3 regions of the Paenibacillus sp. FSL M7-1455 genome follow, and region 1 is predicted to be linked to each of the others. Evidence: riboswitches for the same ligand, from Rfam matches in the RefSeq annotation. Region 1 holds a riboswitch; each other region holds the start of a gene.
The links. A riboswitch is a leader RNA that binds a small molecule or an ion and turns the genes downstream of it on or off. The one in region 1 is predicted to bind cyclic di-GMP.
Positions count from the first base shown of each region.

Region 2: it holds a riboswitch for cyclic di-GMP, as region 1 does, so the genes downstream of both, NYE48_RS25420 (amino acid adenylation domain-containing protein) here and NYE48_RS09150 (GTP cyclohydrolase II) in region 1, are expected to answer to the same signal.
Region 3: it holds a riboswitch for cyclic di-GMP, as region 1 does, so the genes downstream of both, NYE48_RS01110 (response regulator) here and NYE48_RS09150 (GTP cyclohydrolase II) in region 1, are expected to answer to the same signal.

Region 1 covers NZ_JBBORO010000001.1:1,979,021-1,983,139, reverse strand. The annotation lists gene rsmD (16S rRNA (guanine(966)-N(2))-methyltransferase RsmD) at 1-79, opposite strand, end outside; gene ribD (bifunctional diaminohydroxyphosphoribosylaminopyrimidine deaminase/5-amino-6-(5-phosphoribosylamino)uracil reductase RibD) at 595-1,692, opposite strand; gene NYE48_RS09150 (GTP cyclohydrolase II) at 1,704-2,459, opposite strand; cyclic di-GMP riboswitch class I at 2,645-2,734, opposite strand; gene NYE48_RS28205 (DUF1963 domain-containing protein) at 2,986-3,138, shown strand; gene NYE48_RS09145 (alpha/beta hydrolase family protein) at 3,179-4,027, shown strand.
Region 2 covers NZ_JBBORO010000001.1:5,547,082-5,551,200, reverse strand. The annotation lists gene NYE48_RS25435 (MDR family MFS transporter) at 1-766, shown strand, start outside; gene NYE48_RS25430 (hypothetical protein) at 880-1,035, shown strand; gene NYE48_RS25425 (4'-phosphopantetheinyl transferase family protein) at 1,083-1,871, shown strand; cyclic di-GMP riboswitch class I at 2,002-2,101, shown strand; gene NYE48_RS25420 (amino acid adenylation domain-containing protein) at 2,318-4,119, shown strand, end outside.
Region 3 covers NZ_JBBORO010000001.1:231,582-235,700, forward strand. The annotation lists gene NYE48_RS01105 (metallophosphoesterase) at 1-738, shown strand, start outside; gene NYE48_RS01110 (response regulator) at 794-1,930, opposite strand; cyclic di-GMP riboswitch class I at 2,042-2,141, opposite strand; gene NYE48_RS01115 (PadR family transcriptional regulator) at 2,561-2,893, shown strand; gene NYE48_RS01120 (FtsW/RodA/SpoVE family cell cycle protein) at 2,890-4,119, shown strand, end outside.

The DNA.
Region 1 (4,119 bases):
TATCCGTCGTCGGACGCGTGCCCATGCCCGGAACCGCCTTCAGCGGTCTTCCTTTGGCGCTTCCCGATACTACTCTCATGTTGCTTCACCCATTTTCGTCAATCAGAATATTTGTCTAATGCTGCTCATTTCTGACGATATCGTACCATAATCACCCCAAATTTGAAAAACGAAGACCTCGGACAATTTTTTTTGGCAAGGGATGTATAAACCGGGGATTACGGGGAATGCTTTAACTATCGACATCAATGAATGTCGTAGACAACCGCGGAAAGCTTACGTTTCCCCATAAGCTCTTCGTCCGGTTTCTCCTCTCCCATGAAAGGGCGTCCCGAAAGGGGCGCCCGATTTTATTTCTAAAGAACCTTTTCCATTGTTGTTGTTCCTTCCGCAATGATCATTTTCATTTTTCCGGTCTTGATCCATTTTCCGCTTATTCCCCTTCACCGCCGTTCATTCCGAGAGAAAAAAAATGACGGCCATAGGCGGCTCGTCATTGTCAATGTAAGTAAATTCATTGAATATTAAAATATCCTAGACCTAAAAAGGGGGCGTTAGCGCCAATACCCGTTCGGAGACCTGGCCCCTTCATCATCAGCCGTACTTCGGATACGCCGTGATGCAAAGATCTTCTCCGATTTGCCGGACGGAGTGAATCCGCACGTTCAATGCTTCATCCATCGTTTCCAAATCCGGACCGCCGTATGGCGTGAGGGAACCGCGTCCTCCCAAAACTTTGGGTGCGATATAAATCAACCATTTGTCAATGAGGCTGGCGCGAAGGAACGAGGCGTTGACTTCGCTGCCGCCCTCGACAAGCAGGTCGGTAATTCCCTTTTCGTATAACATTTCCGATAATCGCCGGAGGTCCAGCCCGAGCCGGGTCGAAGGAACGAATAGAATCTCCAGCCCTTTTTGCTTCAGCCTGTTGACTTTCTCCGGATCCGCATCCTCCTTCGTGGCAATCCATGTCTTAGCCGCGGTGCAGTCGGTTATATGGGCATCCTCGGGCAACCGCAAATTGGAATCCAGGATGACCCGTACAGGGTTTTTCCCCTTTTCCGGCAGTCTGGTAGTCAGGCGGGGATTATCAGCCAGCACCGTGTTGATGCCGACCAAGATGGCATCGACTTCGTTTCGCAACCGATGCACCTCCCGGCGCGCTTCTTCGCCCGTAACCCACTTCGAATGGCCCGAAGATGCAGCTAACTTCCCGTCCAGCGTCATGGCGACCTTGGAAATAATGAACGGCCGCCGTTTGGTCATATTATGGACGAATCGTTCGTTGAGTCTTTTGGCTTCCTCTTCCAACACGCCCACTTCGACTTCAATCCCTTTATCTCGGAGCAGTTGAATCCCCCGTCCGGCGACCATCGGAGTCGGATCCTGCATAGCCACCACAACGCGGGTTACTCCGGAGCTGGCGACCAGCTCTGCGCAGGGAGGGGTTTTTCCGTAATGGGAGCAGGGCTCAAGGGTCACGTAAAGCGTTGCACCGTTCGTGTGTCCTTCCGCCATACGGAACGCGTGTACCTCCGCATGGGGTTCTCCGGCTTTTCGGTGAAAGCCGACGCCGACAACTTGTCCATCCTTCACAAGGATCGCGCCGACGACGGGATTGGGGTTCGTTTTTCCGCTTGCCGTGGCCGCCAGGTCCAGCGCCAGCTTCATATAATGTTGATCCGGGTTCATGCGGGGCCTCCTTAGCCGAGCTGAACGGTTTCGTTCAGGGGATTGTAAATATGGCCCGATTTTTCGATTTTCGTTGCCAGATACCGGGTATTATGTTGGGATACATCGCCCCAAATCGATACGTGATGATCGGATGCAAGCCCTTTTTCCCGCAATGATTGCAATTTGCGCGGATTGTTCGTAATGAGGCTTACCGGTTTCTGCCGCAATGCCTGAAGAACCTGTATCGCCTCGTCATAGGACCGGAGATCATCCGGAAAGCCCAAAGCGTGATTGGCTTCTACCGTATCGTATCCCTCTTCCTGCAGCAGATAAGCCAACGATTTGGAGAAAAGCCCGATTCCGCGTCCTTCGTGATTGGCCAAATAAAAGAGAGCTCCGCTGCCGTTGTCGACGATCATGTTCATGGATCGGCGCAGCTGGTACCCGCAATCGCATCGTTTGCTTCCAAAGATGTCCCCGGTATGGCAAATGCTGTGCATCCGAATCAACGTGTGCTCCGCATTGGCAAAATCACCGTAAACAAGCACGGATGATTGCTGGTATGAGGCAAGATCGGCAAACGGCAGGATATGGAGAACATCTTCCACCTCAAACGAAGCGCTTTCCGTTCTTAACCAAGTATACCAATTGAAGGTGATCTCCCGCTCCTCCAATTGTACCGGGAGCCGAACAGGACCGACAAGCGCAAGATCGGGACCTTCGGGCAGTTTAACAAGCGTTATTTTGTCCTTCAATAATCGACTAACCTGGTTTGGAATCACAATCATCCATCTCCTTTGTGTATTATCGTTCGTTTTGAGGCTTGCTGACTGACACCGGCTACGACAACACCTTAACGAGAACTGCTCCCCCTTATGTAGAACTGATTTAGGAACACCGTACTTGATATAGAAAACACAAAAAGCCCCCGTCTATGCGCGTAAAGAAATAGACGGAGGCCTCCGCCGTATTCGGTAACTGGCTGGCATAGCGGATGGAATCCGCCTTAGCCCCTGTAGCTTTGCGTCGCCACTTTTCAGTGGGTTTGCCATTATCGTACGATGTCGTATCATATAGAACTTCCGCGATTCTTGCAGGAAAAACGGAAGGAAAAACCTATGATTTTGAGAAAAAAGGAAAATATTCGTTTTTTTATGTAACCACACTAAGAATATAAATGACAAATTTAATAAATGCAACGAAAAGATTGATGCTGCACCCGGGTATTATTTCATGTTCCGGATACGCATCGACTGCCCGTTTGCGGCCATGCTGCCGCTCGGCTAAAATACACGTAGGTATGGTTTCCTCGTGCGAGAAAAAGAAAGGATACAATTGGCGGATTCCGGCGTCGGCAATTTTTTTATCCGCCGCGAGGATTTGGCCCGATTGGATTTTTCGAACGCGTATTATACCCGGGACTGCCTGCAGTCTTGGGTGACCGCCCTCGATATCCGAACATGAAGCAATAAGGACAAGCAAACGAAAAAGGCAGCTGATCTACATGATGATTCATATGACATACCGCTCCGGCGAATATAAGGTAAAGGGTTATCTCTCCCTTCCGTATGGATACGAAATCGAACCGGAAACGCTGGAAGCGCATATCCGGAAAATATACGGCGGGAAGCGGCTTCCCATGACCGTCATCGCGAACAATGCCAAGCGGGAGCGGCTGGATATCCATGAACGGAAATGGCCCGTTCTTGTTTATTGCCGCGGCGGCATCGGCAGGGTCGGGCAGGTCAAAACCGAATGGCTCGAGCGTTTTTCGCAAAGCGGTTTTATCGTTTTTGCCCCGGTTTACCGGGGGACGCAAGGCGGGGAGGGACGGGACGAATTCGGCGGCGCCGACCTGGAGGACGTTCCCGCGGCGTGCCGGCTCCTTGCCGGGCTTCCGTTCGTCGATCCGAAACGGATAGCGGCCATGGGTTTTTCCCGGGGCTCCGTAAACGCCGCGTCCGCGGCTGCGGACACGGATTTCATCTCGCAGCTCGTCCTCTGGGGCGGCGTCTCGGATCTCGCCCAAACGTACGAGGAGCGGGTGGATTTGCGGAGGATGTTAAAACGGGTCGTCGGCAATCCGCGCAAAATCCCCTCGGCTTACGAAGCACGCTCCCCTCTCCACATGGCAGAACGCATCCGCTGTCCGGTCCTCATCGTTCACGGAAGCGAAGATCAACAGGTGGACCCGGGGCACGGCATCCGGATGTACGAACGGCTTCAGGCCTTGGGCAAAGACGCCGAGCTGCATTGGTACGAAGGATACGGCCATCACATGCCTTACGAAATGCACATGCACGCGATCAACCGGATGTTCGACTGGATCCGGAAGCACCAAACCCGGCCATGAACAGTGCCGGGCCGTCGGCGCAAACTTCGACGCGGCCCGGCAGGGTCCATGCTTGAACGAAGAAAGCGGACCCGTAGCAGATTAAAGAATTG
Region 2 (4,119 bases), 3.6 Mb from region 1:
CTCGTACGGCATGTTCCGGAAAAGGCTGTTTGCGGCAAGCAGCGCGGCCGCATTGTTTTACGGGGCGGCTTTTATTACGGCGGCGGTGTACATTCCTATTTTCGTCCAAGGCGTCATGGGTGGAAGTGCGACTAACTCCGGATTGATACTGCTTCCGCTTACACTGAGCTCGGTTGTCGCTTCGCAAGTCGGCGGCATGCTTTCCGCCAAAATGACGTTCCGCAGAATCATGGTTTTTTCGGCCGTCGTGTTTTTGCTCGGCATGTATTTGCTTGCCACGATTACGCCGGAAACGTCCCGGACGGTGCTTTCGCTTTATATGATGATTACCGGCTTTGGCATCGGGTTTTCGTTTTCCGTGCTCAGCATGTCGGCCATCCAAGGGATGGATGTGCGGCAGCGGGGGTCGGCCAACTCGACGATTTCGTTTCTGCGTTCGCTCGGGATGACGATCGGAATTACCGTGTTCGGCATCATTCAGCGCAACGATTTCAATAATCAACTGGCGGAAAGGCTTGGGGGTTCGGGGGAAAACATGCCGGCAAACGCCGACCCGCAGCAGCTCTTATCGCCTGAGATGAGAGCGCTGATTCCGAAGCCCGTCATGGAAAAAATCAGCGCGGCGCTTTCGCTTTCCGTCGAACATGCGTTTCTGTGGGCTCTCCTTCCGGTGTTTTTCGCCTTGCTTTCGGTGTCGATGATGGGCGCGGGGCGGATGCAGTTCGCCCAAGAGCCTTCCCCCGCGCAATCCCGAACGAAGGCTTAATGGGATGATCGAACAGAGCCGTTGCACTCCGGATGCCATTTTGCTGTCGACAAGGGTCCATGATTGGGTAATACTTGAATTAAATACGGTCAACATGAGGAGGCTGGTCGCTCATGAAAGTGATTATTACCCAGGAAGAAGCGGTGGAAAAAGGAATTTGGCCCGAGGTCATGAACATGTTCGGCGTGGACGACGAAGACGAGGTATGGCCGGCCGAGGAATTTATTTTGACCGAAGAGCAGGCGCGCAAGCTCAAACTGATTCCTTGACTTGTGCCATAAACGGCCTTCGATGCAAGGAGCGAGGAAGGGAGAAGGTGAAACGCATCGCGACGATATATGCCGTAAATCTTAACGATTGGCGGGAAGGCGCCGGCGCGGATATGCAGCGGCTGCTCGCTTTTTTGCCTGATGAAGCAAGGTCCCGGGCCGCGAGGCACAGATCGGAGCGGGATGCGGAGCGCGTGATCGTTTCCGATGCCTTGAAGCGGGTGACGGCTTGTCTCGAAAAGGGGCTCCGGCTCCGGAACGTGGAGTTTGCCAGGGATGGTTACGGCAAACCGTTCCTGGCAGGCGTTCCCGACTATTATTTTAACGTGTCCCATGCCAAGGATTGGGTCGTATGCGCCGTGGGCGCCGGGGGACCGATCGGCATCGATGTCGAGCATATCGGCCGGGCGGAGGAGGAAGCAGCCGAGTTGTGTTTTACGCCACGGGAGCTGACTGAATGGAGAAGGCAGCCCGCCGAACGTCGGGATGCCTTTTTTTTCGAGTTGTGGACGCTTAAAGAAAGTTATTCCAAAGCCGTCGGCAAAGGCCTTTCGATCGGCTTGTCCAAGCTGGAGACGGTCAGGCATCCTTCCGGGATTCGCATCGTGCATCAAGGCAGGATCGATCCGGAGCTGCATCTTCAAGTCGTCCCGTTTGACCCCGCCTACAAGTTATCCGTTTGCATGCCGCTGGAGGAGCAAGCGGTCGTTGTCCGGCGCTTTTCTCCGGGGGGGCTGCTGGCTGCGTTACAGTCATGTTCTGAAGCCGGGGATTCAGGGCGAGGGGGGGCTTTTCCAATGATAACCTATGGCAATTCCCATAATTTCGGGATATAGACACTTTTATTGCCTCTTATTGGAAGGATCTAACCTGTACTTTGACTATAAACATGATATATTAAAAGTGTATTTTTCAGATATTTCATTTTCATTTTCTGCAATACCTGAAATATCGCACTTTGAAAACTCAAGCCAAAGGTAAACCTGCCGAAAGGCAGGGGCACAAAGCTAAAGGGGCTTCAGGCGCAAGATCCTCGATCTTTTCGCTATGCCAGCCAGCTGCCGAAAGACGTTTTCGCGATCAAAGGAACTCTACTCTCGGCAAGTAGAGTTTTTTTGTTTTTTAATTTTTTTATATATGAATCCTATGATCTAGCAAAGGAAAGATGAACATGTCGGTGTTAACAACAGGAAAGTCCAACTTGGATGAATGGAATCGGTATGTGAAGCAATTGGAAGAACGGACGATACTGCGCATTCATTCCGGAAAGGCGCCCATTCCAATGCAAAGGGTTATGTATCGCTGGCCGAAGGAAACGGGGCGTCAAATTCGGCAGGCATGCGAGACCGCGCGTATTGAACCAAGCGTGCTGCTGAGTGCGGCATGGGGCATGCTGCTGATCCGGTATTTGCGCCGGGAGGAGGTTGCGTTCGCCGTCGTCGCATCCGCCGAGCAAGCCTATCCGCTCATAACGAAGGCGGACGGGGCAACGGCGCTGCAAAGCCATGTGCTTCAGGTTGCCGCAGCCATGACGGAGCATGCGGCCAAGTCGGCGGCTTTCGATGAAATCGCCGGTATTTGCGCCGGCCTGGACGAAGGATCCCCGGTATGCAACACCGCCATCTGGACGGGAAGCGGCATAGGCCCGGACGAGCTGCAGGGCAAATTTGAACTGGCGGTCTCGCTGCACCTACACGAAGCGGGCGGCTTCGAGGTTTGGCATGCGGACGGCATGTTCCCCGGCGATTTTATTCGCCGCATGTGCCGGCATTTGCAGCATATCATGGCCGCATGGGCGGCAGGTTCAAACATGACGATCGGCGGCTTGAAGCTGCTGACGGAAGAAGAGGAGGCCCAGCTTGCGGGCTGGAACCAAACGGCTGCGCATGCCGAATTGGACCGGACCATCCACGGCTTGTTTGAGGAGCAGGCGCACAAGGCTCCGGATAACGTCGCGGTGGTCTACCAAGGCGAATCGTTGACGTACGGCGAGCTGAACGAAAAAGCGGACAGATTGGCCCGCGAATTGGTACGGAGGGGAGCCGGCCGCGAGCAAATCGTCGGCATCATCGCGACGCCGTCCCTTGAGATGATCGTCGGGACGCTGGCGATCCTGAAAACGGGCGCGGCCTACTTGCCGATCGATCCGGCGTATCCCGCCGACCGCATCACGTATATGCTCGAAGACAGCGGAACGGAGCTGCTTGTCACCGAGCCGAAGGTCAGACTGGACGGAAAAGTCCGCTTCAAAGGCCGGATGGTTTGCGCGGCGGAGTTTTCTGCCGATATTCGCGGCGAATCGGAGGCTGCCGATGCAAAGATGCGGAATGTGCGCGAATCTGCGGAACCGGGCGACATGGCTTACGTCATCTACACTTCCGGTTCGACGGGAAGGCCGAAAGGCGTGATGGTCGAGCACCGATCGCTTGTCAATCTGTGCGCCTGGCACATCCGGGAATTCGGAGTGACCGAGAAGGACCGGGCCACCAAATACGCCGGCTTCGGCTTTGACGCTTCCGTGTGGGAGATGTTTCCGTATCTGGTGTCGGGGGCGGCGATTCACGTCATTCCCGAAGAAATCCGCCTGGATTCGACGCAGCTGCATGCGTACTTTAAGCAGCACGGCATTACGATCAGCTTTTTGCCGACCCAGTTCTGCGAGCATTTCATGACGATGGACCATCCGACGCTGCGCGTTCTTTTGACGGGCGGGGACAAGCTGAAATCGTTCAGCAGGCAGAACTATGATCTGTACAATTGCTACGGCCCGACGGAAAACACCGTAGTCACGACCGCCTATAAGGTCACGGAGTTGACGCCGAACATTCCGATCGGTTATCCGGTCGATAACTCGAGGGTCTACATTTTGGACGCATACGGGCATCCGCAGCCTGTCGGCATTGCCGGCGAATTGTGCATTGCCGGAAGCGGGCTGGCGCGCGGTTATTTGAACCAGCCGGAGCTGACCGGGCAGAAGTTTGTGCCGGGAGGAATAACCGGAGAAGAACGGCTGTACCGGACGGGGGACTTGGCAAGATGGACGGAAGACGGCGTCATCGAATTCCTCGGGCGGATCGACCACCA
Region 3 (4,119 bases), 1.7 Mb from region 1:
CATAACGGATTCGAGCCTGCTTTGCAACAGCTGATGGAACAATACGACACCAGCGGGTTCGAGCAAGACCAATACCGTACCGCCAAAAGCGTCTTAAGCGAAAAATACGGCGCCAGCGTGTATCAAACCTATAAGCACCTGCATGACGTCCGGGAGAGCAGCGTGCCGCTTGCCGAACATGACCGGGCGTACGAAGTCTATAAGAAGCAGCTGGAGCTGTATGCGGAAGATGCGGAAATGGAGTATAAGCCGTTTGCCGTGCTGAAAATCGTATACGACGATGGACGGGAGCAATTTCCGGCATGGAGCACCTCGGAGATGTACCGTTTCCTTTCGGAGGATGAAGCGATCACGCTGGATTTGTCCGATCCGGATAGCGACGCCCGGGCCGAAAGCTTTTTCGGCAAGCTGACCACGGAAAAGCATATGGAAGGAGTCGTCATCAAGCCGGAGACGTGGAATGGCCGGACGGTGCCCTACATGAAGGTGCGCAATCCCGACTATTTGACGATCGTATACGGCTACGATTACCGGTTCCCGCACAAATACCGCAAGCTGATGAAGCAAAAAAGCATTATGCGCAAGCTGCGGACATCCTTGAACGAACATCAGCTTGGCGTGCGGATGCTTGAAGTCAAATTCGGGGAGATTTCCCCTCAGCATCAGGCCTATCAGGAAATCGCCGCCAATCTGCTGTTCGAAGTCGGCCAGGAACGGGAGATCGATCCGCGGCTGTAAACGAAGAACAGCTTGACATCCGCCCCCGAACGTTACGTTCGGGGGATTGCTGCAATCAGCGCGTTTGCTGTTTCCATTGCTCATACCACGCCAAGATTCTCGGGGGAAAAACAAGCTCCAGCTCCCGCATTCTGGTGGCAAGGAGCCAGTACTGCTCTTCGACGCTGCTTGCGTCGCCGAGGCTGTCGTAAAGCGTCATTAGGGTCAGATACGTTTCTTCCCGGTCGGGCAGCTGCCGCTGAATGCGCAGATTCACGTCAATCGCTGCTTTCCTTTTCCCGCGGTCCATATAAAACCGGGCCAGGTTTTCCGCGTGCTGCAGCCACAAGAGCCGGATTCGTTCCCGTTCGTATTCGGCCCACAGGTACTCGTATTCCCCCAGATAATTCCCTTCGAACTGATCGAGGACCTGCTCGTATTCCTCCGCGTTCGTGAGGTCTATAGCTTCTAACCGCTTAAGCCGCTGCTCCCATTCCTCGACGTCGACCCGGGCTCCCCCGATGGTGAGCCGGTATCCGGCTTCAAGTTCTCCTTTGATGATGCGGATCATCGTCAGGCCGGCCTTGGACAGGGTTTGGCGGATATGATAGATGGTCGTGTACAGCTGCTGGGTCGCCCGGGACACATCAAAATCGGGCCATAAAAGCTCGATTAACGTGCCGCGATCGACCGTACGCTCGCGGTGGTGAAGCAAATAAGCGAACAGCTCCTGCGCTTTGTTCGTGCGCCATTTCAACGTTTGCGGCTCCATTCCGGGAAGCTGGACCCGAAGCTGATTGAAGCACAGGAAAAGCGGCGTTTTCGCTTTGCCGGACGCTTCGGGGTCTTCCTGAAGCCTTTCGCGCAAACGCTGAACCGTCAGGCGCAAGCGGTCCAAGCGCACGGGTTTCATAATATAGTCCAGCGCATAAAGCTCAAAGGCGCGTACGGCATATTGGTCGTAGCCCGTCACGAAGACGATTTCAGTGTGCGGAACGGCAGCCTGCAATTGTTCGCCGAGCTCAAGTCCGTTCATTTCAGGCATATGGATGTCGAGAAACACGACGTCGGGCCGCTGTTTGACCGCAACCCCAACCACCTGATAAGGATTCGAACATAAGCCCACGACGTTAACGCCACCGATATCGTATTCAAGTTTCTTTTTAAGATATTCCAGAGCTAATGGCTCATCGTCGACTAGTAAAGCCCTCATCCTGATTGATTCCACCTTTATTCGTATTGCCTTCCTTGCGGTTATGCAGGAAAAAGAAAAAACCTCCGTCAAGCAGCAGGCATGCTAAATAGGACGGAGATTCCCGTCGTATTCGGCAGCTGGCTGGCATTGGCATTTGCTGCTATGGCAAAACCGTTAGCCCCTGTAGCTTTGCGTCCCCGTTTTTCAATCGGGTGTGCCATTATCGTACGAGCATATATTCAAGCAAGAGTGAGTAAACAAATGAATTATACAAGAACCGTCTGAATATTTTCTGAACTTGGTCTGATCGGCGGGATCGGCGGCTCTGAAACATGCTGATATTAAAACAACCATTGCCGAAAATCCGGTCAATGGTTGTTTTTTGCAGCGCTGGTTATTTATCGATCATGTCGGTTGTTTTCAGCATTCCGGCAATCAGCGTTTAAATTTTTACAATATGCCTCAAAGATAGTTTAGCAACCGGATCTATACAAAACCTATACAAATCTCGAAAACCTTCCTTTATATAAGGGGCTTATTAAAGATCGCTGATTTAAGAATCCTTCTTGCATTTCATGGTTTATTTACATATACTCATATACATAGTAATTCGATATATCGTAAATCTAGGTATAAGGAGATCGTCGGATGGCAGTCAATAAAGAGCTGCTGAAAGGCAGCACCGCTATTTTAGTGCTCACGTTGTTGAACAAGAAGGAGATGTACGGTTACGAACTGATCAAAGAGATCGAGCGAAGCTCGGAGGGGGTATTTTCGATGAAGGAAGGAACGTTATACCCCATCCTGCATTCCCTGGAGGCCGAAGGTTGGCTGGATGCCTATTGGAGCACGCACGACGGGCGCAAACGCAAGTATTACCGCATTACCGACCGGGGCAGAGGCCAACTGAAAGAAAAGACGCAAGAGTGGGTCCAATTCCGGACCGCGGTGGATCGGGTTATTGGGGAGGGAACATCGTGAACCAGCTTGAACAATGTGCGGCCGTTGCCGCATTTTTGAACCGGGTATGCAGACACGTTCGCGCCAGGGAGCTGCATGCGGATATCCGCGAGGAGCTTATATCCCACGTGGCAGAACGAATGGAGCTTTTGCTTGAGGAAGGGATGCCCGAGGAAGAGGCTGCCGCGGAGGCGGTCCGCCAGATGGGGGACCCGGATGCGATTGGGCGCAACCTACACCAGGCTCATAAGCCTGCCGTGGAATGGAAGATGTTTGTTATTATAGCGGCGATGGCGCTTTTGGGCATTTTCGGAGTGTTTGCCGCCCAGCAATCGGGAATGTACCCGAAATTCGGCACGAGGCTTGTCGAAAATAAAGTGCTGTTTACTCTTATGGGCATGGCCTTCCTGATGGTGTTCTACTTTATCGATTACCGCAAAATACAAAAGCATTCGGCCGTGCTGTTTTACGGCATGTTACTTCTGATGTTGCTTACCCTTTTTGTAGGGATCGACCTCAACGGAAGGAAGGTGTTTCTCGCGTTTGGACCGTTTGGCGTCAATATCATGGCCGTTTCGCTTCCGATCCTCGTCTTGGGGCTGGCAGGCATGAAGCCGGCTAAGGATTGGCGCGGAGCGGAGCATCTTGTTCAGCTGGTCGGCAGGGGAGCGCTTCCCGTTGTATTGTTTTCCTTAGGGTCTTCCTGGTTTTACGGCCTAATCTATCTCGCTGCTTTCTTCTTGCTGACTTGGAAAACGAAAAAGAGCGGCGCCCAATTTTTGTTGCTGGCCCTTCCGCTGCTGTCTTTATACATTTTCGTTCTTGCCCAAGCCAGCCAGTTATACCATCGTCTTCATGCGTTTTTATATCCGGCGGGGGAGGGCAGCCATCAGTTGCTTCAAACCAAGGCGGCGATTCTTTCGGCGGGCTGGTTCGGGCATGGATTTGCCGCGCGGTTGGATACGCTCCCTTATGCGTACGCGGACTCTTTGTTTCCGTATCTGATTTATTGTTTCGGCTGGGGATTCGGCATCCTTATCGCTGGGCTGGCGTTCTGGTTTATGGTCCGGGTCTGGAAAATGAGGGACCGCATCCATGACGAATATGCAAGAAGAATCGTCGTCGGATTCATGAGCCTCTTCGCCATCCGGATGTTCTGGCCGATTCTCATGTCCTTCGGCATCGTCCCGATTGTCGGCGAGGTGCTGCCTTTCATAGGGTACAGCAATATGATGCAAGTCTTCGAT